DNA from 3 places in the Micromonospora sp. NPDC005257 genome. Region 2 is predicted to be linked to each of the others. Evidence: riboswitches for the same ligand, from Rfam matches in the RefSeq annotation. Region 2 holds a riboswitch; each other region holds the start of a gene.
The links. Region 2 has a riboswitch for cyclic di-AMP ahead of ACFYO8_RS05445 (hypothetical protein). Riboswitches for the same ligand answer to the same signal wherever they lie in the genome.

Region 1 (9,683 bases), on a different contig from region 2:
GAGGAGAAGGAGAAGGCCGAGGCGGACCGCCAGGAGTACGCCGACCTGCTCATGTTCCTCGGCGGCGCGCTCGCCGACAGCGTCAGGGAGGTGCGCCTGTCCACCCGGCTGACCACCTCACCGGCCTGCGTGGTGGGCGACGCGCACGACATGACGCCGACGCTGGAGAAGATGTATCGGGCCATGGGCCAGGAGGTGCCCCGCGTCAAGCGGATCCTGGAGCTGAACCCGGCCCACCCGCTGGTCACCGGGCTGCGTAAGGCGCACGGGGAGGGCGGCGACACGGCCGCGCTGACCGAGACCGCCGAACTGCTGTACGGCATGGCACTGCTGGCCGAGGGTGGCGAGCTGGCCGACCCGGCCCGGTTCACCCGGATCCTCGCCGACCGCCTGGCTCGCGGCCTGTAGCCGTAGGGAGGGGCCCTTTCTTGTCGCCTGCGCGACAGAGAAGGGCCCCCGTTCAACGCCTGGCGCTCAGGGGAGCGCGGGGTAGAGCGCGGCCACTCCGCCGGACAGTCCGGCCCGGACCCGGCGCGCGACGTCGTCGGCCAGGATCTCGTAGCTGTCCGACTCGATGCCGTCCGCCGCGAGCCGGGCGATCTCGGCCGGGTCGGTCTTCGGGCCGGTCACAGCGGCGGTCATCTCGGTGTCCGTGTAGCCCACGTGCAGGCCCGCGACGCGGACGCCCCGGCCGGCCAGCTCGAGGCGCAGGGTGTTCGTCATCGACCACGGTGCCCGGGTTGCGGGCGGCGGCCCAGACCGTGGCGCCACGCGCGACGAGTTCGGCGGCCAGGTGCCGGCCGAAGCCGCGGTTGGCGCCGGTGACCAGGGCGGTGCTCCCAGCGATCTTCATGTCTCGCTCCGGGGTGTGGGAAGGGGTGCGTCAGGCGGACAGCAGGCCCGGGCCGGGCAGAACGGCCAGCTCACCGGGCGGTACGTCGTGCCCGGCGTCGCAGCGCAGCCGGGCGTGCACCGCCGCGCCGCACTCGTCGTGGGTCACCCGGACCGCCGGGCCGGCCTCGTCGGCGGCGTACGCGTCGCCCCACTGCCGCAGCGCGACGAGCACCGGGATGAGGTCGCTTCCCTTGGCCGTGAGCACGTACTCGTCGCGGGTGCGCTGCCCGGGCTCGCGGTAGGGGCGCCGGTCGAGCAGCCCGTCGCTGACGAGCTGCTTGAGGCGTGCGGCGGCCACCGGCTCGCTGACGCCGACCCGCCGGGCGAAGTCGTCGAAGCGGCGGGTGCCGAACGACGCCTCCCGCAGCAGGAGCAGCGTGGTGCGGTTGCCGACCACCTCCAGCGCCCGGGCGATCGAGCAGTTGGCGGTGGACCAGGAGTCACGCTGGGCGAGGAGGTCCGTCACGGCGTCGACGGTACCCCCTGACTTAGGAAAGCAAAAGCCAGCTGTCTCACAGCTGGCCGGGGAAGAACCCGTACCGGGCCAGCGGCTCGACGATCTGGTGCTCCTCGTACGACAGGTGCGACAGCAGCGTGTCGGTGAGCAGGTCCACCGCCTCCTGGAGGCCGGTGAAGTCCCCGGGCCGGCGGACCAGCTCCACGAGCGCCCGGTCGACGCTCTCCACCACGCCGTGGATCACCACGTGCTCCTCCTCCAGGCGGTCCAGCACGGCGGCCAGCCCGGCCTCGGAGCGGCGCAGGTGCGGGAAGATCGAGGCGTCCTCCAGCCCGTGGTGCTGGGTGACCATGGTGCAGTACGCCGCGCAGTACGCCCCGAGCGTCCAGTTGTTCTGCCGCATGGTCATCTCGTTCAGCGCGGCCCGCGCCCGGCCCGGCGACACCGTGCCCCGCTTGACCTGTTCCAGCAGGTCGCGCACCTGGGCGAGCTCCTGGCGCAGGTGGTCGTGCACGTCGACCAGGTGCTGCCCGGCGGCCTGTCCCCGGGGCGGGTAGGCGTGCCCGGCCGGCGGCGGCGGGGCGCTCGGGCGGGTGGACTCGTCCCAGGGGCGGCGTGCGCTCAGGCGTACCCCCGGGTCCGGGGTGGGGGTGACCCCGAGCGTGCCGGCGCCGCCGCCGGCGGCCTGTTGTCCAGCGGCCGGGCGGGGCTCGGGCGCGGTGCGCTCGGCGGCGACCAGCTCGCGCACCGCGGGCGCGACCTCCTGGCCGAAGATCTGGATCGCGCGCGGCTCGTCGCTGCCGAGGATGAACGTGGTGATGCCGTGCTCCAGCGTGAGCCCGGCCAGTTCCTCCACCCACTGCTCCGGCGGCCCGGCCAGGAGGCCGCCCGACGAGCGGGCGAACGTGCCGGTCACGTTGAGCATGCGGCGGATCGCGGCCGGATCGCGTCCGGCGGCCCGGGCGCCCTCGTCCACCAGGGCGTTCAGGGCGGGCAGCTCGTCGGGGCCCTTCGGCAGGTACGACAGGGACGGCAGCCAGCCGTCCGCGGCGCGGCCGACCAGGCGCAGCATGCGCGGCTTGTACGCGCCGACCCAGATGCCCACCGGGTGCGCGGGCGCCGGGCCGCGCTTGGCGCCGACCACCTGGTAGTGCTCGCCGTCGACGCGGATCATGCCGCGGCGGTCGGTGTCCCAGACCTCGCGGATCACCCGGATCGCCTCGTCGAGGGCATCGACGGCCGCGCCCGGGGACAGGCGTCGCCCGCCCGCCGCCTCGATCGCGTCCCAGAACGCGCCCGCGCCGAGTCCCAGCTCGACCCGGCCGCCGGTGAGCAGGTCCAGGCTGGCGACGCTGCGGGCCAGCACCACCGGCTGGCGCAACGGCAGGTTCAGTACGTTTCCGGCCAGGCGGACGCGTTCGGTGGCGGCAGCCACGTAGGACATCAGCGTCCAGGTGTCCAGGAAGCCCGGCTGGTACGGGTGGTCCTGGAACGTGACCAGGTCCAGCCCCACCTGCTCGCAGAGCCGGGCCAGCGCCACCACCTGGTCCGGCTGCGCGGCGGCGGGGGTGAGGAAACCGCCGAAGGTCAGCTCGTGTCCGTGATCGGTCATCTGTCCCGCCTCCCGTGATCTTGCCCAGCCCTGCCACGGTAGCGCCCGGTAGCCCGGCCGGGTGAAGGGCATCACAAGAAGTGGACGATCGACGCAAAGCGCTCTTAGCGTCGGTTTCGTTCGCAGTAGCGGACACCGCAGGCCGGAAACGCCAAATCCCGCCGTCGGCCGCGGTCACCGAACCTCGTGCGGGAGCGGGGGAACCACACGTTCCACGGTGCATCGTCACCTCGGGGTGAAGCCGCCACCGGCGGCCGGGCTCCTCGGCCCGAACCCGACAGCTCACCTCGTCGGCGTGGAGGAATCCACATGGCAACTGAATACTCAGCCCGAGGCCGCCGTACCGCTCTCGGAGCGGTGATGGCCGGCGCCGCCCTCGGCGCCGCGACCCTGTTCGGCTCGGCCGCTCCGGCCAGCGCGGGCGTCAACTGGGACGCTGTCGCTCGCTGCGAGTCGGGCGGCAACTGGAAGATCAACACCGGTAACGGCTACTACGGCGGGCTCCAGTTCTCCCGCGCCACCTGGAACGGCTACGGCGGCCAGAAGTACGCCGCCCGCGCCGACCTGGCCAGCCGGTCCGAGCAGATCGCCGTCGCGGAGAAGGTGCTGCGCGGGCAGGGCATCGGCGCCTGGCCGGTCTGCGGCAAGAAGGGCGGCTCGGCGAAGAAGGGTTCCGGGTCGGCCACTGCCGACAAGCGGTCAGGCGTGAAGAAGGCCGCGCCGCGGCGTCCCGCCACGAAGAGGGCCGCACCGGAGCGGGCCCTCGTCGCGCCGCGGCCCGGTACCGGCGCCGGGACGTACCTGGTCCGGCCCGGGGACACACTGTCAGAGATCGCCGTGGCGCAGCGCGTCGACGGCGGCTGGCGTGCCCTGCACGAGCGCAACCGCACAGTGGTCGGTGACGACCCGGGGCTGATCTTCCCCGGTCAGCGGCTGCGCCTGCGCTGAGCGGTTCCGGCGGCGCCCGGCCGGTTCACCCCGGCCGGGCGTTCGCCCGTCCGCGACACGCCGCGTCAACGGGTCTCCGCCTGGGCGCGACACGCCGCACCACGGGCGTCCGGCCTGCTCGCGGTGCCGGAGGGCGACCCACGCCGGCAGGTGAGCGCGATTCGTCGGGGCCGGTTGCTAGGGTTCCGGTGCTCGGCTAAGACGTGAAGAAAGCGCGGATATGACCAACGACCCGTTCTCGGCGGCCGCGAGCCTCGATGAGCTGCTGACCCGTACCCAGCAGGCGCTCACCTCGATGCGCTCGCGGGCCTCGGCGCATGCCGACGGCGAGGCGGGCGACCTGCTGCGCGCCGAGGGCACGGCCGCCGGCGGCCGGGTCCGCGCCGTCGCCGTCCAGGGTGGCCGGCTGGATTCCGTGACGATCGACCCGGAGCTGGCCGGCGAGCCGCTGGGCGTCCTCTGCGAACACCTCGTCGCCGCCGCCAACGCGGCGCTGTCCGAGCTGGACGCCCAGGTCAGCGCGTCCGCGCGGGCCGACGCCGACGCGCTCGCCGCCCGGCTCGGCAGCATGGGCGACCAGGCCGAGCTGTTCGGCCGCGCGATGCACGAGGCGGCCGCGCGGATCCACCGCGACCGGGGCGCCGCGTCCCAGGGCGCGCGCCCGGCCTGACGCATCGGTGCCGGCCGGACGACGCGCTCGGCCCGGCGTGACGAAGCGGCCGGCCCGGCGCGACGGCAACCGGCCGGGCGCGACGAGGCGGCCGGCCGTCGGGAGGACGACGACCGGCCGCGCTACGCCACGGGTCAGCTCAGGTTGACCGCGGTGTCGTCGACGACGAAGGACGTCTGCAACGAGCTGTCCTCCACGCCGCTGAACGAGATGGTCGCCGTGGTGCCGGCCAGCGACGAGATGTCGAAGGACCGCTGCACGTAGCCGGTGGCCTTGTTCAGGTTGGAGTAGGTGGCCAGCGTGGTGCTGCCCGCCTTGACGGTGAGCTTGTCGTACGCGGTGCTGGTGGTCGACTCCGCGCTGTCGATGTGCAGCCAGAAGCTCAACGTCGCACGGCATCCGGCCGGGATCGTCACCGACTGACTGAGCGTGTCGGTGTGCGACGAGCCGTATCCGTCCAGCCACGCCTTGTACGAGCCGCCGTGCGCGGCCTGGCCGCTGTTGGTGGTGATGACGCCGGACGAGGCGCTCCAGCTCACGTTGCCCGACTCGAAGCCCGGGTTGGCGAGCTTGTTGCCGGAGCAGCCGCCCGGCGGCGGGGTGGTCGTGGTGCTCGGGGTGGGCGTCGGGCTGCCGCCGGAGCAGGTCGGGTCACCGGACTGGGCGGGCACGCTCACCGCGTCCCAGGCGGCCTTGACCGTGTTGAACTCCGCGCAGCTGCCGGGGTAGAGGTTCTTGGCCGCCTGCAGCGTCCAGGTGCGGTACTTCAGGTACGACGAGGACGAGGTCTTCAGCAGCATGCCGTTGTACATGATCTTGATGGCCTTCTGGATGCCCAGGCCGGTCACGCTGCTGCTGTTGCAGGTCGAGCTGGACGGCTGCCCGTTCGTCGGGCTGCTGCCGTTCGCCAGCAGGTAGAACCAGTGGTTGCCCGGCCCGGCCGCGGCGTGCACCTCGGTCGACGGGATGCTGCTGGAGTAGCAGTTCGGGTCGCCGAGCGCCGACGGGTTGTACATGTTGCGGATCGGGCCGGAGCCGACCAGGTTGATCTTCTCGCCGACCAGGAAGTCCGGCGCGTCGTAGCTGGACGGCTCGTTGGCGAACCACTCGGTGGCCGCGCCGAACGTGTCCGCCACGAACTCCTGCGTGCCGCCGCCGGAGATGCCGCCCGGGGTGTTGTCGTCGATGCCGTGGCCGATCTCGTGCGCCACCACGTCCAGCGAGCCGATCCACTGACCGGCGGTGTTCTTGCCGATCTGCACCTGGCTGCCGTCGTAGTAGGCGTTCTGGTCGTTGAGGCCCACCCGGATCGGCCAGTAGCCGCCGTTGCCGTTGGCGCCGTTGCGGCCCAGCCACTGGGCGAGCATCTTGTGCTCGGTCTGCGCGGAGAACAACGCGTCCACGCAGCCGGTCTCCTTGTTGGTGCCGGTGCCGTTGCCCCACACGTCGTCGGAGCCGCTGAACGTGGTGTTGTTCGCCGCGTCCTGGCAGCTCAGGTTCGTGACGGTCGGGTCCTTCATGGTGTACGTGGAGCCCGACTGGGTGGTGTTGAGCGTGAGCGGGCTGGGTCCGTTCCAGGCGCCGGTGCCGGTGCCGCGTACCACGTGCTCCTGCTGGCGCAGGACCGCGCCGGTGCGGGCGTCGACGTCGACGGTGAGCCGGCTGGGGCCGTCCGCGCTGGTGCCGCGTACCGTGGTCTCCCAGGCCAGCGCCGGTGCGGCGCCGAGCGTGTAGACCACGAGCGTGGTGCCCTCGACCGCGCTCACGGTCTTGAGCTGTGCGCGTGCCGTCTTCGCGGCGGCGGCCCGGGTCAGCGCGGGCGTGGTGGCGAGGGCGCCGATCGGGCGCTGCTGGGCGACCGAGGCGTACTTCAGGTTGCCGGCGGAGTCCGTGGCGAGCACGAAGTCGCCGCCGACCACCGGCAGTCCCTTGTAGGTGCGCTCGTAGGGCACGTACTGGGTGCCCTCGGAGGAGATGACCGGCTTCTGGACGAACGCGTCGTCAGTGCCGGCCTGCAGGTACGCGGGGCGGTCCGCGACCAGGGCGCGGGCCGAGTCGGCGGCGGCCGCACGGGCCTGGGCCGGGTTCGGGGCGGCGGGTCCGGGTGGCGCGGCCTGCACGGCCGCGGCGGTGCCGGCGGCGAGGATGCCGGCCGCGGCCGCGCCGGTGAGCGCGGCGAGGCGAGGTGAGAGTTTCACGGAGGTCTGCTCCTGTTCTACAGGTGCGCCGCACGGAGCCCGGTGGGGTCGGGCGGCGCGGTGGTGCGAGGCAGGGTGACGGCCGGTCACCGGAGCTGCCGGCGTGGCTCCGGGTCGACAGATCGACCGTCGTGAGTCGCCGGGGGTCGGCGGCTCGCTGGTGCACAATCACACGCCGCCCGAGCCCGGAGCAATGGGTGACCTGGGCAACCGACACTCGCCGTGCGCCCCGCCGCGGACCTCCACGCACGCAGCCATGATCTTCAATAGCCCCTGATCAGGGCGAATATCGTCGATGGTGAATGGGTGCCGGTGCAAATTGCGGACGTTGCCGCTGTGCGCGGATGGCGCACATAGACGCGAGGCGACAGCGGGTCAGCGCGGACCGCGGGTCCGCGTCGGCGCCCCGGTGGGCGGCGGCGGTAGTGACGGCGTCAGCGTCGGCCGCGAAGTCGGCCGTCCGGTCGGGTCCGGGCTGGGGCTCGACGAGGAGGGACTCGGGCTCGGGCTCGGCGACTCCGACGGCGTCGGCGCGGCGGTGGTCGGCGGCGGTGGCGCCGACCGGGTCGGCTCCGGGGTCTCGCCGGGGAACTTCGGCTCACCGAAGCGGTACTTGTCCGGGTCGAGTCTCATCGCCTCGGTGGCCTTGGTCATGAACTGCCGCCAGATCGGCGCGGCGCCGGTCGAGCCGTACACCTCGTAGCTGCCGCCCCTGGTCCGCAGCGGTTTGCCGTCGGTGGTGCCCAGCCACACCGCCGAGGCGAGCGCGCCGGTCCAGCCCACCATCCAGGTGTGCACGTTCTGCGTGGTGCTCTGCCCGGCCTGCCAGGTGCCGGTCTTGCCGGCGGAGTCCCAGCCGTTGCCCAGTTCGGCGGCCCGGACCCGGCGCAACGTCCAGTCGAGCTGGTCGATCGCCTCTCGGTCCAGCCCCAGGTCCGTCGTGCGCAGTTGCTCGGTCCACACGTCCTCGTCGTCCTTGCTCACCGACCGGACGAAGTGGGCGTCGGCGCGCTTGCCGCCGGCCGCGAACGTGGCCATCCCGTTCGCGTGGTCCTGCACGGTGATGCCGTACTGCCCGATCCCGACCTCGGTGGAGAACCGCTTCGCGACCTGATCGGCGGGGTCGCTGCGCAGGTCGACCCGCTGCGGCCGGGGGTTGCCCCGCACCGTCTCCCACATCGACTCCACGCCGGCCTGCCGCGCCGTCTCGATCACCTTCGCCGTGCCCAGCTTCTCGGTCAGCTCGAAGTAGGTGACGTTGAGCGAGGCGACGGTGGCCTCCCAGAGCGCGCAGTCCGGCTGGCAGGCAGCGTGCTCGGCGTTGCGGATCGGCCCGGCCGGGCTCCCCTTGGTGCGCCCCGAGGCCGGGAACTCCTTGGTGTCCGGCGAGTCGAACCGCTGCTTCACCGAGATCCCGTCGCGGACGGCGGCGGCCAGGTCGTACACCTTGAACGACGACCCCGGCGGGTGCTGGCCGAAGCCGCGGGCCTCGCCGTTCTCGTCGGAGTACCAGCCGGCGTAGTCCGCGCCCGAGCCCTTGTCGCCGCCGTAGTAGCCGAGCACCCGGCCGGTGCCCGGCTCCACCGCCACCAGCGCCGCCTGCCAGTTGCGCGGCTGGCCGCGAACCGCCCTGGGCGCGGTGTCCCGGCGGATGTCCGCCGCCGCCTCGGCCGCGTCCTGCACGCGCTTGTCGATGGTGGTGACGATCCGGTAGCCGCCGTCGCGGATCACCTCGTCGGGCTTGCCGCGGAACGGCTCGATCCCGCGCAGCTCGGCGAGCACGTGGTTGACCACCAGACCGGTCGGGCGGTCCAGGTCGGACCGCCCCGCGTCCTTGTCGATCGGCCGGACCGTGTCCGGGTACGCGAGATCGGCCGCCTGCTGCGGCGTCAGATAGCCGAGCTTGACCATGCCGTCGCGGATGTAGTTCCACCTGTCGATCGAGTTCTGCCGGGCCAGCGCGTTGCGGCGCGGGTCGTAGCCGGGCGAGCCCTCGGGGTCGGCCGGGTCCGCCTCCGGCTGCTTCACCATCGCGCAGAGCACCATCGCCTCGGCCGGGGTGAGCTGCCGGGCAGCGGGCTCGTCCCGGCGCACCGTCTTGCCGAAGTACGTCTGCGCGGCCGCCTCGATGCCGTACGCGCCCCGGCCGAACGGCACGGTGTTCAGGTAGAAACCGAGGATCTCGTCCTTGGAGTACGCGTCGTCGAGCTTCCAGGCGATCACCGCCTCGCGCAGTTTCCGCGAGTAGGTGACACCGCGCAGGTCGGCGGCGATGCGCGCGTACTGCTGGGTGAGGGTGGACGCGCCCTGCCGCTGCCCGCCGCTGACGTTCGCCCAGGCCGCGCGCAGCACACCCTTGAAGTCGATGCCCTGGTTCGTCCAGAAGGTGCGGTCCTCGGCCGCGACGATCGCCTGCTTCGCCGAGTCGTTCATCTGGTCGTACGGCACGATGGTGCGGTTCTGCGCGCCCAGCTTCGCCATCGGCGTGCGCCCGTCGGCGTAGTAGACCGTGGTGGACTCGGGCAGCTTCAGGTCGCTGGGCGTCGGCACGCTGTCGAAGTAGTACCCGCCGGCGACCAGACCGCAGCCGGCCAGCAGCGCGCAGACCGCGAGGACGACCAGCAGACGCCGCCGCCTGCGCCGGGGACGCGCCGCAGGCGCGTCGCCCGGTCCCGGTGTGGTTCCGCTGTTCCGCACGCGATACCTCCGACTGCTCGGCTGAGTCGTGCCCGGCTCGCAGGCTAACCGAGCGGCGCCGACGGCACCGGCCGACGCCGTCGACCGGTGTGGCGCGGGCGGGGCGCTCGACCGGTCAGCGCGCCGTCCACCCGGCGGCGCTGTCGTCGCGTTCCCGTCGGCCGGCGCGGCGGGTCCGCCACCTGTCGTTGGCGCTCGCGTGGAACG
Region 2 (9,683 bases):
GAAACTGATGAACGCCAACGGAAAGTCCTCTGGATCATGGGATGACGACCGGCCATCCGTGGGTGAAGCCGCCCGAGCCATTGTAGAAACCCTCGATCACCAGGCCCTTGTGAGTGCCACGCCACATGCTGGTGCCGGGCACCGGCTTCGCGTTCTGGAAGGCACCGGTGATGGCGTTGTCCACCTGGGCGGGCGTCCAGTCGTCGGGGAAGAACGAGCTTTCCCCGCCGTTGCCCTTCTTCGGCTTCCAGGCTCCGTGCGGGGGGTTCATGGTCGGGTCGAAGAACTCCGGTTTGGCGCTGTAGGCCCCGGTCTTCGGGTCCTTGACGACGCTGCCGGGCTGAAGCCGGCGACCGGGGAAGTCCTCGCCGCCGGGCCGGTAGTGGTAGCCCGATCCCTTGGGCATGCCCGGCTTCACGTGGCCGCCGAACACGTGCTCGGTGAAGTGCGGATTCATCCGGTCGGGCCGGTTGCGCGTCTTGGTCCGCTTGAGAAAGCGCAACGCGGCGCGCATCAGCCGGCCGCCCGCTTTACCCCCGCTCATGGTCACCTCACCCGTCGACGAGTTTCCAGAGGGCTTCCTGGACGAGGTTGCCGACGATGGTCCGAGCCAGCGTATGGAAGATCGGGATCTCCAGCAGCGAGGCCCCGAAGGTGACCGCCGCGGTGGCGACGGCCTGCGCGATCTGCACGGCCAGGATGACCAGTTGCACGATGACCGCGACCTTGAGGGCGAGCACGATCGCGCCGCAGATGATCAGGCCGGTGCCGGTCAGCACGGCGGCGGTGACGCCGTCGCGCAGGCTGTCGGCGGGGCTGTCCTCCTTGTTCCACCAGGTCTGGAACGCGGCGATGTCCTGACCGGTGTGCTGGGTCCAGACCGTGGCCGCCCCGGTGTTCGCGTCGCTCACCACCCCGGAGAGGGTGTCGGAGAACCGGATCCAGGCGTTGCCCATCTCGAAGAGCTTGGTCTCGTCCGCCTCGGGCCAGGTGTAGCCGAGGACGCCGAGCAGCGACCGCAGCTCGCCGGGTAGTTCCATGCCCATGTTCAGCCTCCCAGCATCCGCCGCAGGCCGTCGAGGTTGCGGGTGATGGCCGCCTCGGTCTCGGTGTAGCTGACGGCCATCCTGCCGAGGTCGGCGCCGGCGGCGGCGATCTCGTTGAGCGCGTCGTCGAAGCACTCGAACGCGAACGCGGACACCTCGTCGTGGGCGGCGCCGATGAGCGAGCCGATGTCGTCGGACCCCCAGGGACGGCCGAAGCCGGCCAGCTCGGCCCGGAAGGCGGTGAGCGCCGCGCCGAACCGGGTCGCGACCGAGTCGAGCGCCGACCCGGAGGCGCCCAGCCGCTCCGGATCGATCTCGACCGGCATCAGCGCCCGTCCTGGCGGGCGAGCCGGTCCTGCGCCTGCATCAGGGCATCGGTGAACATGCTGAACTGGCGCCCCGCGTCGGCCTGGATGCGGCGCAGTTGCTCACCGAGCGACCCCAGGTCGACATCGCCGGGGACGGTGGCGGCCTGCTCCCGCAGGTCGGCGAGCGCGGCGTTGACGGCCGCCTCGATCTCCTCGGCGAGTGCCTCGCTGGCCATCCGCATCACGCGGGGGTCGAGCGTCACCCCGGTGACCTGCCCGGGTGGGCCGGCGGTGACCCGGATCAGGCCGTCGGCGGCCTCGCCCACGCCTTCCGGCGGCGCCACCTGCTCGCCCGCGGCGGCCTGCCGCTGGAGCGCGGCCATGGTTTCGGACAGCACCCGGCCGAAGCCGGACGGGTCGGCGGGATCGGCCATCGCGACGCTCCTCCCCATTCGAGGTCGCTTCGCATCCTATGCACCCGAGCCGATCCCGGTGGTCCCGCCGGATCGATGTGGACGGTGGCCTCCGCCACGCGGGATCGTCACCGTCCGTACACAGCACGCCGGGCCGGCCCGTGGGCCGACCCGGTGGTGTGCGTGCGTCGCGTACTCAGCTCTTGAAGGCGTCCTTGATCTTCTCGGCGGCCTGCTTGAGCTTCGCGCCGGCCTGGTCGTTGCGGCCCTCGGCCTCCAGGCGCTCGTTGTCCGTGGCCCGGCCGACGCCCTCCTTGACCTTGCCCGCGGCGTCCTGGGACGTGTTGTCGATCTTGTCGTCGAGACCCATGATGACCTCCACTGAAGCGATTGCCTGACAACAACCGGTTACCCAGCCGGCCGGTCGCTCAATCCCCTCACCCGATCGGGCGAAAGCGCCGCAGCCGGAGGCTGTTGCCCACCACGAAGACCGACGAGAACGCCATGGCCGCCCCGGCGAGCATCGGGTTGAGCAGTCCGGCCGCCGCAAGCGGCAGCGCCGCGACGTTGTAGGCGAACGCCCAGAACAGGTTGCCCTTGATGATCGCCAGCGTCCGTCGGGAGAGCCGGATCGCGTCCGCCGCGGCCATCAGGTCGCCCCGGACCAGTGTCAGGTCGGCCGCCTCGATGGCCGCGTCGGTGCCGGTGCCCATGGCCAGGCCGAGGTCGGCCCGGGCCAGCGCGGCGGCGTCGTTCACCCCGTCGCCGACCATGGCGACCACCCGGCCCTCGCCCTGGAGCCGCTCGACCACCGCGACCTTGTCGGCGGGCAGCACCTCCGCGATCACCTCGTCGATACCGACCTCGGCGGCCACCGCCTTCGCCACAGTGGTGTTGTCGCCGGTGAGCAGCACCGGCTTCAGGCCCAGCTCACGCAGCCGGGTGACGGCCGCCCGGCTGGTCGGCCGCACCGCGTCGGCCACCGCGAGCACGCCCCGGGCCCGCCCGTCCCAGCCGGCCAGGATCGCCGTCCGCCCGGCGGCCTCCGCGCCGGTCGCGGCCCGCACGACCTCCTCGGGTACGTCGAGACCCCGCTCCCGCAGCAGCCGCGCCCGGCCGACCACCACGCTCCGGCCGTCGACGGTGCCGGTGACGCCCAGCCCTTCGACGTTGGCGAACTCGCCAAGCGGCGGCAGCGGACCGGCCTCGGCCGCGGCCTCGGCGACGGCCCGCGCGATCGGGTGCTCGGAGGCGGCCTCCAGCGCGCCGGCCACCCGGAGCAGGTCGGCGGCGTCCTCGCCGTCGGCGGGCAGCACCTCGGCCAGCGCCATCCGCCCGGTGGTGACGGTGCCGGTCTTGTCCAGCACCACGGTGTCGACCCGGCGGGTGGACTCCAGCACCTCCGGCCCCTTGATCAGCACACCGAGCTGCGCGCCGCGCCCGGTGCCGACCAGCAGCGCGGTCGGCGTGGCCAGGCCGAGCGCGCACGGGCAGGCGATGATCAGCACGGCCACCGCGGCGGTGAACGCGGCGGTCGTACCGGAGTCGGTGCCGAGCCACCAACCGAGCGTGCCGGCGGCCAGCGCGATCACGATGGGCACGAAGACGCCGGAGATCCGGTCGGCGAGCCGCTGCACCGCCGCCTTGCCGGTCTGCGCCTGCTCGACCAGCCGCGCCATCTGGGCGAGCTGGGTGTCCCCGCCGACCCGGGTGGCGCGGATCACCAGCCGACCGCCGGCGTTCACAGTCGCACCGACCGCGGCGTCGCCCGGCCCCACCTCGACCGGCACCGACTCGCCGGTGAGCATGCTGGCGTCGACGGCCGACGTGCCCTCCTCGACCACACCGTCGGTGGCGACCTTCTCGCCGGGCCGGACCACGAACCGGTCCCCGACCGCGAGCTGCCCGACCGGGATCCGGGTCTCCTGCCCGCCGCGCAGCACCGCCACGTCCTTGGCCCCGAGTTCGAGCAGGGCCCGCAGCGCCGACCCGGCGGTGCGCTTGGATCGGGCCTCGAAGTACCGGCCGGCCAGGATGAACACGGTCACCCCGGCGGCGGCCTCCAGGTAGATGTTGCCGGCGCCGTCGCCGCGGGTGATGTCGAGGCTGAACGGGTGCTTCATGCCGGGCATGCCGGCGTCGCCGAGGAACAGCGCCCAGAGCGACCAGCCGAACGCGGCCAGCGTGCCGAGCGACACGAGCGTGTCCATGGTGGCCGCGCCGTGCCGCAGGTTGACCAGCGCGGCGCGGTGGAACGGCAGCCCGCCCCAGACCACCACCGGGGCGGCCAGGGTGAGCGAGGCCCACTGCCAGTGGTCGAACTGCCAGGCCGGAACCATGGCGAGCACGATCACCGGCACGGTGAGCACGGCGGAGACCCAGAGCCGGGTACGCGCCGTGCGCAGCCCGTCCACCGGCTCCCCGGCCGCTGCCGCCTCCGCCTGCTCGGGCGGCGGCGGCACCACTGCGGTGTAGCCGGTCTTCTCGACCGTGGCGATCAGGTCGGCCGGCGCGATGTCGTCGGCGTACCGGACGGTGGCCTTCTCGGTGGCGTAGTTGACGGTGGCCTCGACGCCGTCCATCCGGTTGAGCTTCTTCTCGATCCGGGCGGCGCAGGACGCGCAGGTCATCCCGCCGATCGCCAGCTCGATCAGATTCGGCGCGGTGGGCAGCGCCTTTCCCGTGGCAGTCATCGCGGCACCTCCGGCGCTCAACTGTGCCCGTGCCCGGGGGTGCCGTGTCCGGCGTCCGGGGTCGGTGCGGTGGTGGATGCCGGCGCGGCGGGCGCCGGCACGGTCCGGTCGCCGGCCAGGACTGTGAACTCGGCGGTGTGCACCGCGTCGCCGTGCCGGAAGTCCAGGTAGAGACGGTACGCCCCGGCCGACGGCACCTCGGCGGCGAACGTGATCGCCGGACCGGCCGCTGTGCGCCCGTCGCCGGGCGTGCCCTCCGGGTGCACGTGCAGGTACGCCAGGTCGCCCTGCCGCAGCGCCACCAGGTGCCCGTACGCGCCGAGGTAGGGCGCGAGGTCGGTGACCGGCCGCCCGTCGCGGCTGACGGAGAGCGTGAGCCGGCTGGTCCGGCCCGGCTCCGGCGTGCCGGTCAGGGTGACCGTGTAGCCATCGACGGTGGTGGTGGTCGCCGGCGCCGGCAGCGGCCGGGCGGCCAGCTCGCCGGGGACCGTGACGTCCAGGCCCAGGGTGAGCGGCTCCCCGCCGGCCGGGGTGAAGTCGGCGAACGCCCGCCAGACGCCGGGGCCGTCCAACGGCGAGGCGACGCGCCAGGTGCCGTCGCCGTCCATCTCCGGGTGGACGTGCCGGAAGCCGGAGAGGTCGCGGCGGGCGACGATCAGGTGCATGCGCTTGTCGTGGGCCACCTCGTAGCGGGTGACGGGTGTGCCGTCCGGGCCCGTGATCCGGAAGGCGAACTGCCCGGCCGGCGCGGCGGCGTGCTGGAACGTGTGGCCGCGTTCGGAGACGAGCAGCCCGCCGGGCAGGTGCGCGGAGGCGCCGCTCTCGTCGCCGTGACCGGCGTCGCCGGCCCCGTGGTCGCCGGCGCTGTCGTCGTGGCGGGTCTCGGCGGCCGGGGCGACGGGATCGGCCAGGTTGCCGATCCCGTACGCCGCGCCGAACACCGCCACGAGGCCGAGGGCGAAGCCACTGAGCTTCGTCGCCGTGTTCATGGTGTCTCCTCGGTTTCTCGGGTCCGCCGGACCGTCACGCACCGACGAGGTCGTAGCCGGCCTCGTCGACCGCCGCGCGGACCGCGTCCACGTCCAGCGGGTTCCGACTGGTGACGGTGACCCGGCCGCCGTCCAGGTCGACCTGGACGTCGGTGACGCCCGGAAGCGCGCTCAGCTCGGTGCTCACCGAGTTGGCGCAGTGCCCGCAGGTCATGCCGCTCACCTGGTAGGTGGTTTCCATCTCGCCCTCCGATCTTATACCCCCTAGGGGTACGTGCCGAACGTTAGCATACCCCCGAGGGGTACGCTATCCTCGGCTTCATGACCGCGCCGTCCAGCCCGACCCGGGGCTACACCGCCAGCAAGGACCAACTCCTCGCCCGGCTCCGCCGGATCGAGGGTCAGGTCCGTGGCATCGAGAAGATGGTCGAGGACGACCGCTACTGCATCGACGTGCTCACGCAGATCTCGGCCATCCAGGCGGCGCTGGACAAGGTCGGCCTCGGCCTGCTCGACGGGCACGCCCGGCACTGCATGCACGAGGGCGCCGCCGAGGGCCGGGCCGACGAGATGGCGACCGAGATGATGGCCGCCGTCGGCCGCCTGATGAAGCGCGGCTGAGCGGGGACCTCCGACCCTCGGAGCAGGGCACATCGACCCGAGCTGACACCTCCGGGCGGCCGTACCGTCGAAGTGGCGGGCAGGCCGGTCCGGCGGACCCGCGGTGATGGACGGAGGGCGGCCCGATGATGTGGCAGAGCCCGATGATGGGCTGGATGTGGATCTGGTCCCTGCTGGTGCTCGCGGTGCTGGTAGGGCTCGTCTGGGCGGCCGTGCGGTGGACCGGCCCGCAGTACCTGGGCCCGACGACGGCCCGGCGCATCCTCGACGAGCGGTACGCCCGCGGCGAGATCGACGAGGACGAGTACCGGCGACGCCGGGCCGGTCTGGCCTGATCACGCGAGGCGAGCGTCACCGGTCCCGGCGCCCGGGGCCAGCCGGTCAGGCTGCCTACCATGGCCGGGCGACGACCCGGATGTGGTCGACACGTCCGCGCCGCCCGGGTGACCAGACCGGTCCGGCGGACCAGGCGTCGCCGCGACCGTTGGGAGAGACGCCATGGGTGCCGACCACACCCACCCCGCACCCGCCGCGCCGCCGGGCGTACGCCGGCTGCTCGTCGCCGTGGTGGTGCCGCTGTTCGCACTCACCGTGATCGCGGCGCTGGTCCTCTGGCCCCGGCAGGACCGGGAGCCGGTCGGCGGCGCGGACGTCCCCCGCTACCACGGCACCGTGACCCGGGTGGTCACCGAGCCCTGCCCGCCGACCCCGGAGGCCCCGGACGGCGGGGGCGGCCCCTGCGGCACCGTGACGGTGACCGCCGAGCAGGGTCCGGACGCGGGCCGTCAGGTCGAGACGCCGATCCCGGCCGGGCCCGGCGCACCCCGGGTCGCGGTCGGCGACGAGGTCGTCCTGGTCGAGCTGACCGACCCGGCCGATCCGGCGGTCAAGTCCTACAACATCGCCGAGCACCAGCGCGGTACGCCGCTGATCTGGCTCATGGTGCTGTTCGCCGCCGCGATCGTGGCGTTCGGCCGCTGGCGCGGGCTCGCCGCGCTCGCCGGCCTGGCGGCCAGCTTCGCCATCCTGCTCGGCTTCGTGCTGCCGGGCATCGGCGCCGGCCAGCCGCCGCTGCTGGTGGCGATCGTCGGCGCCGCGTTGATCATGTTCGTGGTGCTCTATCTGACCCACGGGATCACCGCGCAGACGTCGGTGGCGGTGCTCGGCACGCTCGGCAGCCTGGTGATCACCGGCGTGCTCGGCCTGCTCGCCACGTCCGCCACCCATCTGACCGGCTTCGGCAGCGAGGACGCCACCACGCTGTCCATGTTCCAGGCCGACGTGGACCTGCACGGCCTCCTGCTGGCCGGCATCATCATCGGCTCGCTGGGCGTGCTGGACGACGTCACGGTCACCCAGGCGGCCACCGTCACCGAACTGGCGCACGCCAACCCCGGGCTGTCCCGGCGGCAGCTCTACCGGGCGGCGACCCGGGTCGGCCGGGCCCACATCGCGTCCACCGTCAACACCATCGTGCTGGCGTACGCGGGCGCCTCGCTGCCGCTGCTGCTCCTGCTGGTCGCCGACTCCCGCCCGGTCAGCGAGATCCTCACCAGCGAGTTCCTCGCCCAGGAGATCGTCCGCAGCGCGGTGGCCACGCTCGGCCTGATCGCCGCCGTACCGCTGACGACCGGACTGGCCGCGATCGTGACCACCGCCGGACGGCGCTCGCGCGGCGCGGACGCGGCGCCGCCCGCGCCCCGGCCGCCGGCCGGACGGGACGACGCGCTGGAGGCGCTCGGCGGCGGAAGGAGTACGGAGGGCGCATGGTGAAACTCCGCAGGGTGACCATCGATTTCAAACGCGACGCTGGTCACGGCGCGCCACGGCGAAATCTCGCTATTGGTCGGCTTCCGGACGTAGATCCTCACGAGTGCTGTCGGGTAACCTCGCTGCCGGTCACCGCCGAAGGCGCGCACCTGCGCCAGCGGTGCCGCCGCCCAATCGCCCGCGGGCGAGCCGGGGAACCAGGTACATGGGGTGAATCCGCGACAGCGGTAGGGGCCACTTCCGTCCCGAACCCGTCAGCTAACCCGGTCGGCGGCCGACGGAAGGGAACACTGTGACGGCACCCCTGCGCCGCTGGCTGACACCCGTGGTGGCCGCGCTGGCCGCACTGGCCGTGCTGGCCGGGCCCACCCCGGCGACCGCGGCCCCCACCGCGGCGGCCCCCGGCACCCCCTCGGGGCACGAGGAGGACGGCGAACCGCCGCTCATCACCGAGGCGATCGACTCCGCCAACCGGAACTTCCTCCAGGCCAAGGCGAAGCTCGCCAAGTCGCAGGACCGCCAGCGGCGGCTGGCGGCCGAGGTGAAGACGGCACAGGCCGAACTCGACGCGCTCAGCCCGCAGGTCAACCAGCTCGCCGCCCAGTCCTACCGGACCGGCCGGATGGGCGCGATGGCAATGCTGCTGGAGAGCAACTCCCCCGACTCGTTCGTCCGCCGGGTGAACGCCCTGGACGAGCTGAACCTCCTCAACGCGCAGCGCCTGGCGGCCATCAACGCGGTCAAGAACCGCGCCGAACAGGCCAAGATCGCGCTCGACGCCGAGGTACGCGAGCAGGAGAAGCAGAAGAACGCGATGGAGCGCGAGAAGGTGCAGGCCGAGCGCGCGCTGAAGCTCGTCGGCGGTCTCGGCTTCACCGGCGGCCTGGTCTCCGCCACCTCACCGGTCGCCAAGGTCGCCCCCGGCCGCACCGCCGACGGCGGGTGGAAGTCGGAGTCGTGCAGCGAGGACGACCCGACCACCTCGGGCTGCGTCACGCCGCGCACGCTGCACGCGTACAAGGAGGTCCGGCGCGCGGGCTTCAAGCGCTTCGTGGGCTGCTACCGGTCCGGCGGGCCGTGGGAGCACCCCAAGGGCAAGGCGTGTGACTGGTCGCTGCAGAACAGCGGCTTCGCGCCCTGGCACAACAACGACACCCGCAGGTACGGCAACGAGGTGGCCGCCTTCCTCATCCGCAACGCCGACCGGCTGGGCATCTACTACGTCATCTGGAACCGGCAGATCTGGTTCCCGGCCACCGGTTGGCGCTCCTACAGCGGGCCGTCGAACCACACCGACCACGTCCACATGTCGCTGCTCTGACGCCCGGACGCGAAAGGGGCCGCCCGAGGGCGGCCCCTTTTCCGTCGTCCGTGCGGTCAGCCCGCCAGCGCCGGATCGGCGGGCGCCGCCTGAGCGGGCAGCAGGGCCGGGGACTGCGCCACGGTCCGCACCTCGCCGCCGGCGAGCCGGTACGACATACCGACCACCGTGCACCGCCCCGCCGCCACCCACTCGGCCAGGACGGCAGACCGGGCCAGCAGCGCCTCCACGGTCTGCGCTATGTGCACGTCGATGATGCCGTCGAGGTCCTCGACGCCCTGGCGGGCGGCGCGCAGCAGGCTGGGTGAGACCGCGTCCACCACCGCGCCCAGGTGCCCGGCCGGGCCGGCGCCGGTGCGGACCCCCTCGCGGGCGGCCTGGACCGCGCCGCACGAGTCGTGCCCGAGCACCACGACGAGCGGGGTGCCCAGCACGGTGACGGCGTACTCGACGCTGCCGAGCACCTCCGGCCCGGCGGTGTGCCCGGCGGTACGCACCACGAAGAGGTCACCGAGGCCGCGA
Region 3 (9,683 bases), on a different contig from region 2:
GCGGGGTCGAGTGGACGTATACGACGCCACGCGTTGGCACGGTGACCTCCCGGTGAGCCGAGGTGCGTCTTCCCCTACGACCTCGTCCTGCCGAGTGGTCCCTGGCACACATGATGACTCTTGTGACTGGTGGTGCGCCAGCGAATCGGAAAATTCGCCGGACCCCGGGGGCGGGAAATACCCGGGCGGCGGACCTGGTTGTGCCCTCTGACGCCGCGATGACCAGCCAGGTGTCGTGGTCGTGTACAGTTCTCTGGGCGGTTCTCTGTGCCGCCGTACATCTTCGCGGGCCGGCGCTCACCCCGGGCGTCACTCGCACAGCCCCCGGACGGCCTTCCGTCCCCACCGTACGTCTGCAAGGAGTACCTCCGTGGCGAGCAACACCTCTAAGACCGCGCGCGCGTCCGTCCGGGCCGGCCAGGCTGGCCAGGGTGGCGCCCTCAGCGTGCTGGGCGAGTTCAAGTACCTGATCCCGCTCAACGGCGGCAAGCACGCCTACGTGCGCAACCTGACCAACGGCAAGACCGTGCACCTGCGCACCGACTCCGACGCCTTCGTCGAGGAGATCCGCGTGCTGGCCGCCGCCGGCCACGCCGCCAAGATCCGCACCGAGATCAACGGCTTGGCCGCCTCCTACCCGGGCCACGGCTGGGAGGCCACCGAGAAGCGCCTGGTCGAGGCCGGCGTCTTCGAGGGCTGAGCGCCCTCACCCGCACCACCGAGACCGCCCGCCGGGATCATCCCGGCGGGCGGTCTCGCGTCTGCTCCTGCGGCAGCAGCGTCACCTCGCCCGTGGCCAGGTCGTAGAGCGCGCCCTCCACTGCCAGCTCACCGGCGTCCACCGGACCGGCCAGCCGGTCGTCGCAGCGCAACGCGGCCACCGTGCGCCGGACGTGGCGGCGGATTGCCAGCGGGTGCGCCTGCGGGTCGTCCACCCCGACGTCGGTCACCGCCGGGGCGATCCGGTCGACCACGTACGCCAGGTCGCCGCCGGGTCGCCGCCCGGTGCGCAGCACCTCGACCGTCGAGCCGACCGCGCCGCAGCGCTCGTGGCCCAGCACCATCACCAGGCGTACGCCGAGCTGCTCCACCACGTACTCGATCGAGCCGCGTACGGCCCGGTCCAGCACGTGCCCGCCGGTACGGATCACGCAGATCGAACCGAACGTCTGGTCGAAGATCGCCTCCAACGGGACCCGGGAGTCGATACAGCCCAGCACCACCGCGTACGGCTGCTGGTCACCGGAGGCCACCGCCGCCGCGGCGGTGACGTCGTGCCCGTGCACCGGCTGCCCGCTGACGAAGCGGCGGTTTCCGGCGAGCAGCTCGGCCAGCGCGGCCCGAGGACCGCGGACAGTGGATGGCATGCCTCCAGCCTGGTCACCGATCCGACGCCGTGGGGCCGGACGGGAATCTTCTCTTCGGGCCGGTTGCCGTGGTCTCATGGCGGGTAACGCCGGTGTCACCGCCGGGTCGTCCGGTGGACACATATCGGCGGGCCCGGGAGGTGGACGATGCCGGACCTGGAACTGCGGCTCCCCGACGACGTGCGGCTGCACGTGTCCGTCACCGGGCCGGTGGACGCCGAGGTCACCGCCGTCCTGCTGCACGGCTGGACGCTGGACGGGCGCAGCTGGCACCGCCAGGTCGCCGAGCTGCGGGAACGCTACGCGGGCCGGGTCCGCGTGGTCACCTACGACGCGCGCGGCCACGGCCGGTCGAGCTGCCGGGCGCTGCGCGACGCCACCCTCGCCCAGCTCGGCGACGACCTCGCCGCGGTGGTCGACGAGATCGTCCCGTCCGGGCCGATCGTCCTGGTCGGGCACTCGATGGGCGGGATGACGGTGATGGAGTACGCCCACCGCCACCCCGACCGGTTCGCCGCGCGTACCGCCGGGCTGGTCTTCGTCTCGACCACCGCCGAGGGGCACACGCACACCGCGTACGGCCTCTCCCCCCGGATCACCCGGCTGATCCGCCTGGCCGAGACCACCGGCGCCGGGGTGCTGGCCCGTTGCGGCGGCTGGCGACCCCCGCACGCGCTGCTGCGCGCGCTGCGCCCGAGCATCCGCTGGATGCTGTTCGGCGACCGCTGCGACCCGGCGGACATCCGGCTGGTCACCTCGGCGGTGGCCCGGGCCACGCTGCGCTCGATCGGCGGTTTCCGCGCCTCGATCGGGGCCCAGCACCGGCTGGAGACGCTCGCCGCGCTCGGCGGGCTGCCGGCCGCCGCGCTGGTCGGGGACCGGGACCGGCTCACCCCGCCGCCCTGCGCCGAGTCCATCGCGGCGACGCTGCCCAGCACCGAGCTGACCGTCTGCCCGGGTGCCGGGCACATGCTGATGATGGAGCGCCCCGACGAGGTCAACGCCGCCCTGGCCGGCGTGCTGGACCGGGTACTGGCCGGCCGCCCCGCGGCCCGCCGCTGAGCGTCCCCGCCCGCGGGCGGCACCTGACGTACGCCACGTGCGCGGCATGCCCCGGTGTGCCGGTTGCCGACGGCCCGTACCCTCATTCAGCCCGTCGTGCCCTCCGAACACAGGAGCATCCGCGTTGACCGACCAGACCACGCTGGACCGGGAGATCGCCGCCGAGCAGCGTCACCTCGACCGGGTGTACGCCCGGCTGGCCGAACTGCGCCGGTCGGCGGCCGACGCCGAGCGGGAGGGCTACCAGCTGGCCCGGGTCGGCAACTTCGGCGCGCTGGTCGAGCGGGACGCGATGGTCTTCCACGCCGCCCAGCGCCGGCACGTGCTGGACGCCGAGCACGAGGGTCTGGTGTTCGGCCGGCTGGACCTGCGGACCGGGCAGGTGCTGCACGTCGGCCGCCTGGGCGTGCGGGGCGTGGACGCGGAGACGCTTGTGGTGGACTGGCGGGCGCCCGCCGCGGCCGCGTTCTACCAGGCCACCCCCGCCGAGCCGCGCGGCGTGGTGCGCCGGCGCACGATCCAGTCGGCGGCGGAGAAGGTCACCCGGATCGAGGACGACCTACTGGACCCGGAGGCCGCGCCGCCGGACATGGCGGTGGTCGGTGACGGGGCGCTGCTGGCCACGCTGTCCCGGGCCACCGGCCGGGGCATGCGGGACATCGTGGCCACCATCCAGCGCGAGCAGGACGAGGCGATCCGCTCCCCCGGCAACGGCGTCACGATCGTCTCCGGCGGTCCGGGCACCGGCAAGACGGCGGTGGCGCTGCACCGGGCCGCGTACCTGCTCTACTCCGAGCGGGCCCGGTACGCGGGCGGCGGGATCCTGGTGGTCGGCCCGTCCGGCGTGTTCGTCGAGTACATCGCCTCCGTGCTGCCCTCGCTGGGCGAGGAGACGGCCACGCTGCACTCGCTCGGCTCGCTTTTCCCCGGCCTGTCCGCGTCCCGTACCGACCCGCCGGACGTGGCGGCGGTGAAGGGGTCGCTGCGGATGCGCCGGGTGCTGGAACGCGCGGTACGCGACGCGGTGCCGGACTCCCCGGGCGAGTTGCGCCTGCTCTACCGGGGCGAGCTGCTGCGCCTGGAACGCGCCGCACTGGACGCGATCCGGGACCGGACGCTGGCCCGGGGCGCGCGCCGCAACGAGGTGCGCCGGGCGGCGTTCGACGCGGTGCTCGCCGCGCTCTACGCGCAGGCGCGCACGCTGCGGGTGGGCCGGCTGCCGGAGCAGCCGGCGTTCGAGGACGAGATCATCGAACGGCCGGAGTTCCGCGAGTTCCTCAAGGCGTGGTGGCCCCGGCTGCACCCGCGGCACGTGCTGGACTGGCTGGCCCGCCCGGACCGGCTGCGCCGCTACGCCGGGGGGATCCTCTCCTCGGCCGAGATCCGGCTGCTCGGCGACGCGTACCGGTCGCTCGCGACCGAGGGGCTGACGGTGGCCGACATCGCGCTGCTCGACGAGCTGGACGCGCTGCTCGGCAAGCCGGTGCGGCGGGCCCGGCCCAAGCGGGACCCGTACCAGCTCGCCGGTGGCGTGCGCGAGCTGAGCACGTACGCCGACCGGCAGCGCGCCGCCCGCGCGGCGGCGCGGGAGCGTCCGGACGACTACCGCGACTACGCGCACGTGGTGGTGGACGAGGCGCAGGACGTCTCGCCGATGCAGTGGCGGATGGTCGGCCGGCGCGGACGGCTGGCCTCCTGGACCGTGGTCGGCGACCCGGCGCAGACGGCCTGGACCGGCGACCCGCAGGAGCTGGACCGGGCCCGGGACCAGGCGCTGGGCCGGCGCGAGCGGCACCGCTACGAGCTGACCACCAACTACCGCAACTCGGCGGAGATCTTCGCGGTGGCGGCGGCGGAGATCCGCCGGCTCTACCCGGACCTGCCGCTGCCCGACGCGGTCCGGTCCACCGGCGTGCCGCCGGTCGAGCGCACGGTGCCCGCCGCCGACCTGCCGGCGGCCACCGTCGAGGCGGCCGAGGCGCTCCTCGCGCAGGTGGAGGGCACTGTCGGTGTGATCACTCCGGTGCCGCGCCGCGAGGAGGTGGCCGGCTGGCTGGGCGCGCTCGGCGCGGGCCGGCTCCAGGTGGTCACCAGCCTGCAGGCGAAGGGCATGGAGTACGACGGCGTGGTGCTGGTGGCGCCGAGTGAGATCCGGGCCGACCCCGGTTCGGGCGTACGCACGCTCTACGTGGCCTTGTCCCGGGCGACCCAGCGCCTCACCACGCTCGACCCGCTCTGAGGACACCCGTCCGTGGCCCCGCCGCCACCCATTGTTTAGTTGCATACATAGCGATGTGAACATACATTGAGCCTGGCCGGTACGGGGCAGGGAGGGTGTTGGCGTGGGCGCAGGTCATGACCACAGCGGCGCGGTGGCCAACGCGGCACACCGCCACCGGGGCCGCCTCTGGGCCGCCTTCGCGCTGCTCGCCGTCCTGATGGTGGTCGAGACGGTGGCCGCCTTCACCACCGGCTCGCTCGCCCTGCTCTCCGACGCCGGACACATGTTCACCGACGTCCTCGGCATCGGCATGGCCCTGGCCGCGATCACCGCTGCCCGCCGCGCCGGCACCGACCCGCAGCGCACGTTCGGGCTCTACCGGCTGGAGGTGCTCGCCGCCCTGGCCAACGCCGTGCTGCTCGGCGCCGTCGCGCTCTACGTCCTGGTCGAGGCGGTACGCCGGTTCGACGAGCCGCCCGAGGTGCTGGCCGGTCCGATGCTCGTGGTGGCGGTGCTCGGCCTGCTCGCCAACATCGTCGCGTTCGCGCTGCTGCGCGCCGGGGCGAAGGAGAGCATCAACCTGCGCGGGGCCTACCTGGAGGTGCTCGGCGATCTACTCGGCTCGCTCGGCGTGATCGCCGCCGCGCTGGTCATCGCCGTGACCGACTGGTGGTGGGCCGACCCGCTGGTCGCCGTCGGGATCGGCCTGTTCATCCTGCCGCGCACCTGGCGGCTCGGCCGCGCCGCGCTGCGCATCCTGGTGCAGGCCGCGCCGGAGCACCTCCAGGTGACCGCCGTGCACGACCGGCTGGCCGCGGTGCCCGGCGTGGCCGAGGTGCACGACCTGCACGTCTGGACGCTCACCTCGGGCATGGAGGTGGCCTCGGCGCACCTGACCACCGACCCGGGCGTGGACCCGGGCGCAGTGCTGGCCGCCGCGCGGGCCGCCCTGCACGAGGACTTCTCCATCGATCACGCCACGTTGCAGGTCGAACCCGGAGCGTCGGCCGGAGTGTGCGGCAAGACCGAGTGGTGATTAGGGCAGACTTAAATCACTGTGGCTGTTGTAGTCTTATGCCGGTTTTGCCCCGCCTAGTGGTATTGCTCCACGGAGCCGTACCCGGGCAGCGCCGGTAGTCTCGGTCGCGGCCGCACCCGCGGGCGCCACCGGCCCCGGTGGGGCGGCCGTCGCCTAATCGTCCGCAGGGACGAGCCGGGGAACCACGTACGTGGGGTGCATCCGCGTCAGCGGTAGGGATCTTCCGTCCCGAACCCGTCAGCTAACCCGGTCGGCGTTGACGGAAGGACGTGTGAATGCCCGACGTGGCACCTGTACGACGGACGGCCGCCCGGTTGGCGGCCCTGCTCGTCGCGACGCTGACCCTCGGCGTCGCGACCGTTCCGGTCTCCCCCGCCTCGGCGGCGCCGGCGACCGGCCTGCTCGCCGCCGCGCCCGGCGACGACGAGGGCGGCACGCCCGAACTGCGTGCCCAGCTCGACGCCGCCAGCAAGGGCTGGCTGGAGGCGAAAGCCGCGCTGAACCGGTCGGAGAAGCGCCAGAAGCAACTGAACGAACAGCTCAAGACGGTCGGCGCCGAGCTGGCCGTACGCGACGCGAAGGTCGGCGAGATCGCCGTGGTGGCGTACCGCAACGGCCGCCTGGGCACCGCCGGGGCGCTGCTCGGCAGCAGCAGCCCGGAGGGCCTCATGGACCGGGCCGCCGCGCTGGAGCAGGTCGCCGCGCACGAGGACCGTACGCTGCGCGACCTGATCACCACCCGGGACGAGGCCACCCGCACCCGCGCCCAGCTCGACGGCGAGATCCGCGAGCAGCGCAAGCAGGTGACGGTGATGGCCAAGCGCAAGGAGCAGGCCGAGCGCGCCCTGGAGGTGGCCAACGACCGCGCCTCGCGCAGCAGCAGCAGCGGCGGTGGCAGCGTCCAGGGCACCTCCAACAAGAACGCGAAGCCGGCGCCGCGCAACTCGGACGGCTCCTGGCCGTCGGAGTCGTGCAGCGTCAACGACCCCACCCCGGCCGACGGCTGCATCACCCCGCGCACGCTGCACGCGCTGCAACAGGCGAAGGCGGCCGGGTTCACCAGGTACGTCTCGTGCCACCGGCCCAGCGGCTCGGGCGAGCACCCGAAGGGGCGGGCCTGCGACTTCGCCGCGCAGAAGAACGGCTTCGGCGGCGTGGCCTCCGGCGGCGACCGGACGTACGGCAACAACCTGGCCGCGTACTTCGTGCGCAACGCCGACCCGCTCGCCGTGCTCTACGTGATCTGGTTCAAGCAGATCTGGCTGCCCAGCAGCGGGTGGAAGTCGTACAGCGGCGGCAACGGCGACCCGTCCAGCGACCACACCAACCACGTGCACCTGTCGGTGTACTGAGCGCCCGCAAGGGGTCGGCCGGGTCAGGCCGGCCGGCCCTCCAGGGTCGGTCCGAGACGCGCCGCCAGGCCCAGGTGAGCCGCCCGGGCCTGGCGGAACGCGTACCCGAAGAGCGGCGCCGGCGCGGTGAGCGTGATCTCCACCTCGATGCGTACCGTGCCGTCGGGCTCGTCGCACAGCCGGGTGTAGTTGCGTACGGTCGTCGCGGGCTGCTGCCGCGCGACGGTGACCACCTCGTCCTCGCTCGCGATCAGCACGTCCGCCTGGTAGGTCACCGGGAAGTGCAGCGGGCCGAGTTGCAGCCGGTCGGTGATCGCGTAGCTGGACAGCGCGCCGGGCCGGGCCGGCAGCCTCCGGACCCGGACGATCAGCGGATGCAGCTCACCCTGGCGACTCAGGTCGCCTAGCAGGGCGACCGCTCCGGCCCGGCTGCACCGGGCCTGAACGGTGTAGCTGAAGCTGTCGCTGCTCTGCAAGCGGGCCCCCTCGCCGTCGTGCGTCGCGACGATCGTCCCGTACCGACGCCGGACTGGCAACGGGTAGAAGGTCCCCTGGCCGCAGGGGGTGCGAGCGACGCTCAGGCGCCGGGCAGCACCTCGGGGGTGTCGTCGGCGAACCACGGCTCAGGCGCGCCGAAGAGGCCGAGCAGGCCGGTCACCCAGAGCTGCCGGTGCACGAACCGGCTCGGCTCGGTGACCACGAGCTTGACGCCACTGACCTCGCAGGTCTGGAAGCCGGCCACCATGGCGCTGATGCCGACCGAGTCGATGAACGTGACAAGCCGCATGTTCAGCTCGATCCGGGCGGGGCGGGCCTTCGCGAGCACCTCGGCGATCGCTTCCCGCACCTCGTACGCGGTGTCGACGTCGATCTCCCCACGGGGCGCGATCTCGACGACACCACCCGGCCGCACAGACTTCACGATCGACAGGCTCACGCGAGCACCTCCACTCGCCCATGACGGGCGCCTCATCAGTACGCGGGCCGCGACCGAGCGTATTCCTCCCACGCCCCGGTCGCCACCCCCCGGGATGAGCAATTCACGAACTGGGCACACCTGGGCCTACCCAATCCGGAACACCGGGTTCCAGTTTCTCCTCTTCGGCGGGCCCCGGCCAACCGTGCGACCGGGCGGGCCCGCCGATCCGCCGACCAGGGTAGCTGGCGCCCGCCCGTCCCGTCCGCACCCGCCCCGGCGCGTTCGAGAGGTTCGTCCCGTTCACCGCTCACCGCCGTCACCCGGGCGTGGTTTGCCGCGGCGTCCGGCGGGGCACTGCCCGAGACAGTGAACCCGCCGGATGGACACCGGAGTCCGAAGTGGCCGCCGGCCTTCGGCACCCGAGGAGGTAGAACGATGTTCGGATCCAACCTGCTGGACCGCCGGGGCAAGGCCGAGCGGGTCGCCGACCAGGCGTGGCAGCACCTGCTCTCCGCCGCCGGTTCCGCCGGTGACAGCGTGCGCGACGCCACCCGGACCGCCCGCCGCAGCTCGTCCGGCCTGGCCGACGACGCCACCGGCCTGGTCGGTTCCGCCGCCGAGGAGGCACGCCGCCGGGCCGGTCGCGCGTTCGACGCGCTCGCCGGCCGCCGTCCCGCGTTGCCCTGGACGCTGCTGATCGCGGCGGCGCTCGCCGGCGCGGCGATCGGCTGGGCCGCCGGCACCGCGGCACGCGCCGCCGGCAGCCGGGACCGCGCCGCGGACGAGATCGAGTTCGTGGACGTGGACCGGCCGAACTCCCCGGCCGGCCTGGACGGCTGACCCACCCGTACGACACGACGACGGCCGCCCCGGGACTCCCGGGGCGGCCGTCGTGCTGCCTCACCCGGACCGGGTGAGGGCGGCTCACCCGGGACACGCGCAGGATCGCGGGTGCGGGACCACGTGCCCGCGCCGCGATCGACGGGAGGGAGAGCCGGATGGCCACCGACACGATCACGCGTACCGACCGGGACATCCAGTCCGCCGTGCTCGACGAGCTGACCTGGGAGCCCCGGGTCGGCCCGGACGAGATCGGGGTGACGGTCACCGAGGGCGTGGTGACGCTCACCGGCCGGGTGGACAGCTACGCCAAGAAGTGGGCCGCCGAGCGGGCCGCGCACCGGGTCACCCGGGTCCGCGCGGTCGCCAACGACCTCGCCGTCCGGATCGACACCGCTGCCGGACGGGAGGATCCGGAGATCGCCGTCGCCGCCGTCCGGGCGCTGGAGTGGGACGCGTTCGTGCCGATCGAGGCGTTGCAGGTGACGGTGGCCGACGGCTGGGTCACACTGCACGGCGAGGTCGAGTGGGAGTACCAGCGGCGGGCCGCCGAACGCGCTGTCGCCCGGCTCACCGGCGTACGCGGGGTGAGCAACGGCATCGCGGTGCGTCCCACCGTCCACCCGGACGGACACGACCTGGCCGAGCGGATCGTGGACGCGCTGGCCCGCAACCGCGCCACCGGGGGCGAGGAGATCGACGTGCGGGTGCACGGCGACACGGTGCTGCTGGACGGGCAGGTCCACTCGACCGGCGAACGCGAGGAGATCGAGCGGGTGGTGTGGAACGCCCCCGGCATCCGGGAGGTACGCAACCACCTCGCCGTGCGGTGAGACGGAACCACCCGGCCCGGGTGAGCCCGGCTCACCCGGGCCCCGGCCAC

Region 1: another riboswitch for cyclic di-AMP. It lies ahead of ACFYO8_RS03100 (transglycosylase family protein); the one in region 2 lies ahead of ACFYO8_RS05445 (hypothetical protein).
Region 3: another riboswitch for cyclic di-AMP. It lies ahead of ACFYO8_RS26050 (hypothetical protein); the one in region 2 lies ahead of ACFYO8_RS05445 (hypothetical protein).

The regions. Positions count from the first base shown of each region.
Region 1 is NZ_JBIAKL010000001.1:731,328-741,010, forward strand. It holds gene htpG (molecular chaperone HtpG) at 1-408, shown strand, start outside; gene ACFYO8_RS03085 (hypothetical protein) at 475-723, opposite strand; gene ACFYO8_RS03090 (winged helix-turn-helix transcriptional regulator) at 884-1,360, opposite strand; gene ACFYO8_RS03095 (LLM class flavin-dependent oxidoreductase) at 1,407-2,963, opposite strand; cyclic di-AMP (ydaO/yuaA leader) riboswitch at 3,129-3,274, shown strand; gene ACFYO8_RS03100 (transglycosylase family protein) at 3,273-3,911, shown strand; gene ACFYO8_RS03105 (YbaB/EbfC family nucleoid-associated protein) at 4,132-4,581, shown strand; gene ACFYO8_RS03110 (M4 family metallopeptidase) at 4,716-6,779, opposite strand; gene ACFYO8_RS03115 (transglycosylase domain-containing protein) at 7,155-9,476, opposite strand; gene ACFYO8_RS03120 (hypothetical protein) at 9,592-9,683, opposite strand, start outside.
Region 2 is NZ_JBIAKL010000002.1:429,165-438,847, forward strand. It holds gene ACFYO8_RS05385 (hypothetical protein) at 1-18, opposite strand, end outside; gene ACFYO8_RS05390 (EndoU domain-containing protein) at 35-544, opposite strand; gene ACFYO8_RS05395 (hypothetical protein) at 552-1,046, opposite strand; gene ACFYO8_RS05400 (hypothetical protein) at 1,049-1,372, opposite strand; gene ACFYO8_RS05405 (YbaB/EbfC family nucleoid-associated protein) at 1,372-1,788, opposite strand; gene ACFYO8_RS05410 (CsbD family protein) at 1,964-2,137, opposite strand; gene ACFYO8_RS05415 (heavy metal translocating P-type ATPase) at 2,205-4,460, opposite strand; gene ACFYO8_RS05420 (hypothetical protein) at 4,478-5,449, opposite strand; gene ACFYO8_RS05425 (heavy-metal-associated domain-containing protein) at 5,484-5,690, opposite strand; gene ACFYO8_RS05430 (metal-sensitive transcriptional regulator) at 5,771-6,070, shown strand; gene ACFYO8_RS05435 (SHOCT domain-containing protein) at 6,196-6,405, shown strand; gene ACFYO8_RS05440 (YibE/F family protein) at 6,569-7,843, shown strand; cyclic di-AMP (ydaO/yuaA leader) riboswitch at 7,998-8,129, shown strand; gene ACFYO8_RS05445 (hypothetical protein) at 8,133-9,161, shown strand; gene ACFYO8_RS05450 (carbonic anhydrase) at 9,218-9,683, opposite strand, start outside.
Region 3 is NZ_JBIAKL010000014.1:119,305-128,987, forward strand. It holds gene ACFYO8_RS26020 (DUF3145 domain-containing protein) at 1-40, opposite strand, end outside; gene ACFYO8_RS26025 (hypothetical protein) at 371-700, shown strand; gene ACFYO8_RS26030 (carbonic anhydrase) at 738-1,367, opposite strand; gene ACFYO8_RS26035 (alpha/beta hydrolase) at 1,515-2,429, shown strand; gene ACFYO8_RS26040 (AAA family ATPase) at 2,554-4,668, shown strand; gene ACFYO8_RS26045 (cation diffusion facilitator family transporter) at 4,772-5,686, shown strand; cyclic di-AMP (ydaO/yuaA leader) riboswitch at 5,830-5,960, shown strand; gene ACFYO8_RS26050 (hypothetical protein) at 5,965-7,041, shown strand; gene ACFYO8_RS26055 (SRPBCC family protein) at 7,065-7,517, opposite strand; gene ACFYO8_RS26060 (STAS domain-containing protein) at 7,619-7,978, opposite strand; gene ACFYO8_RS26065 (hypothetical protein) at 8,396-8,800, shown strand; gene ACFYO8_RS26070 (BON domain-containing protein) at 8,959-9,633, shown strand.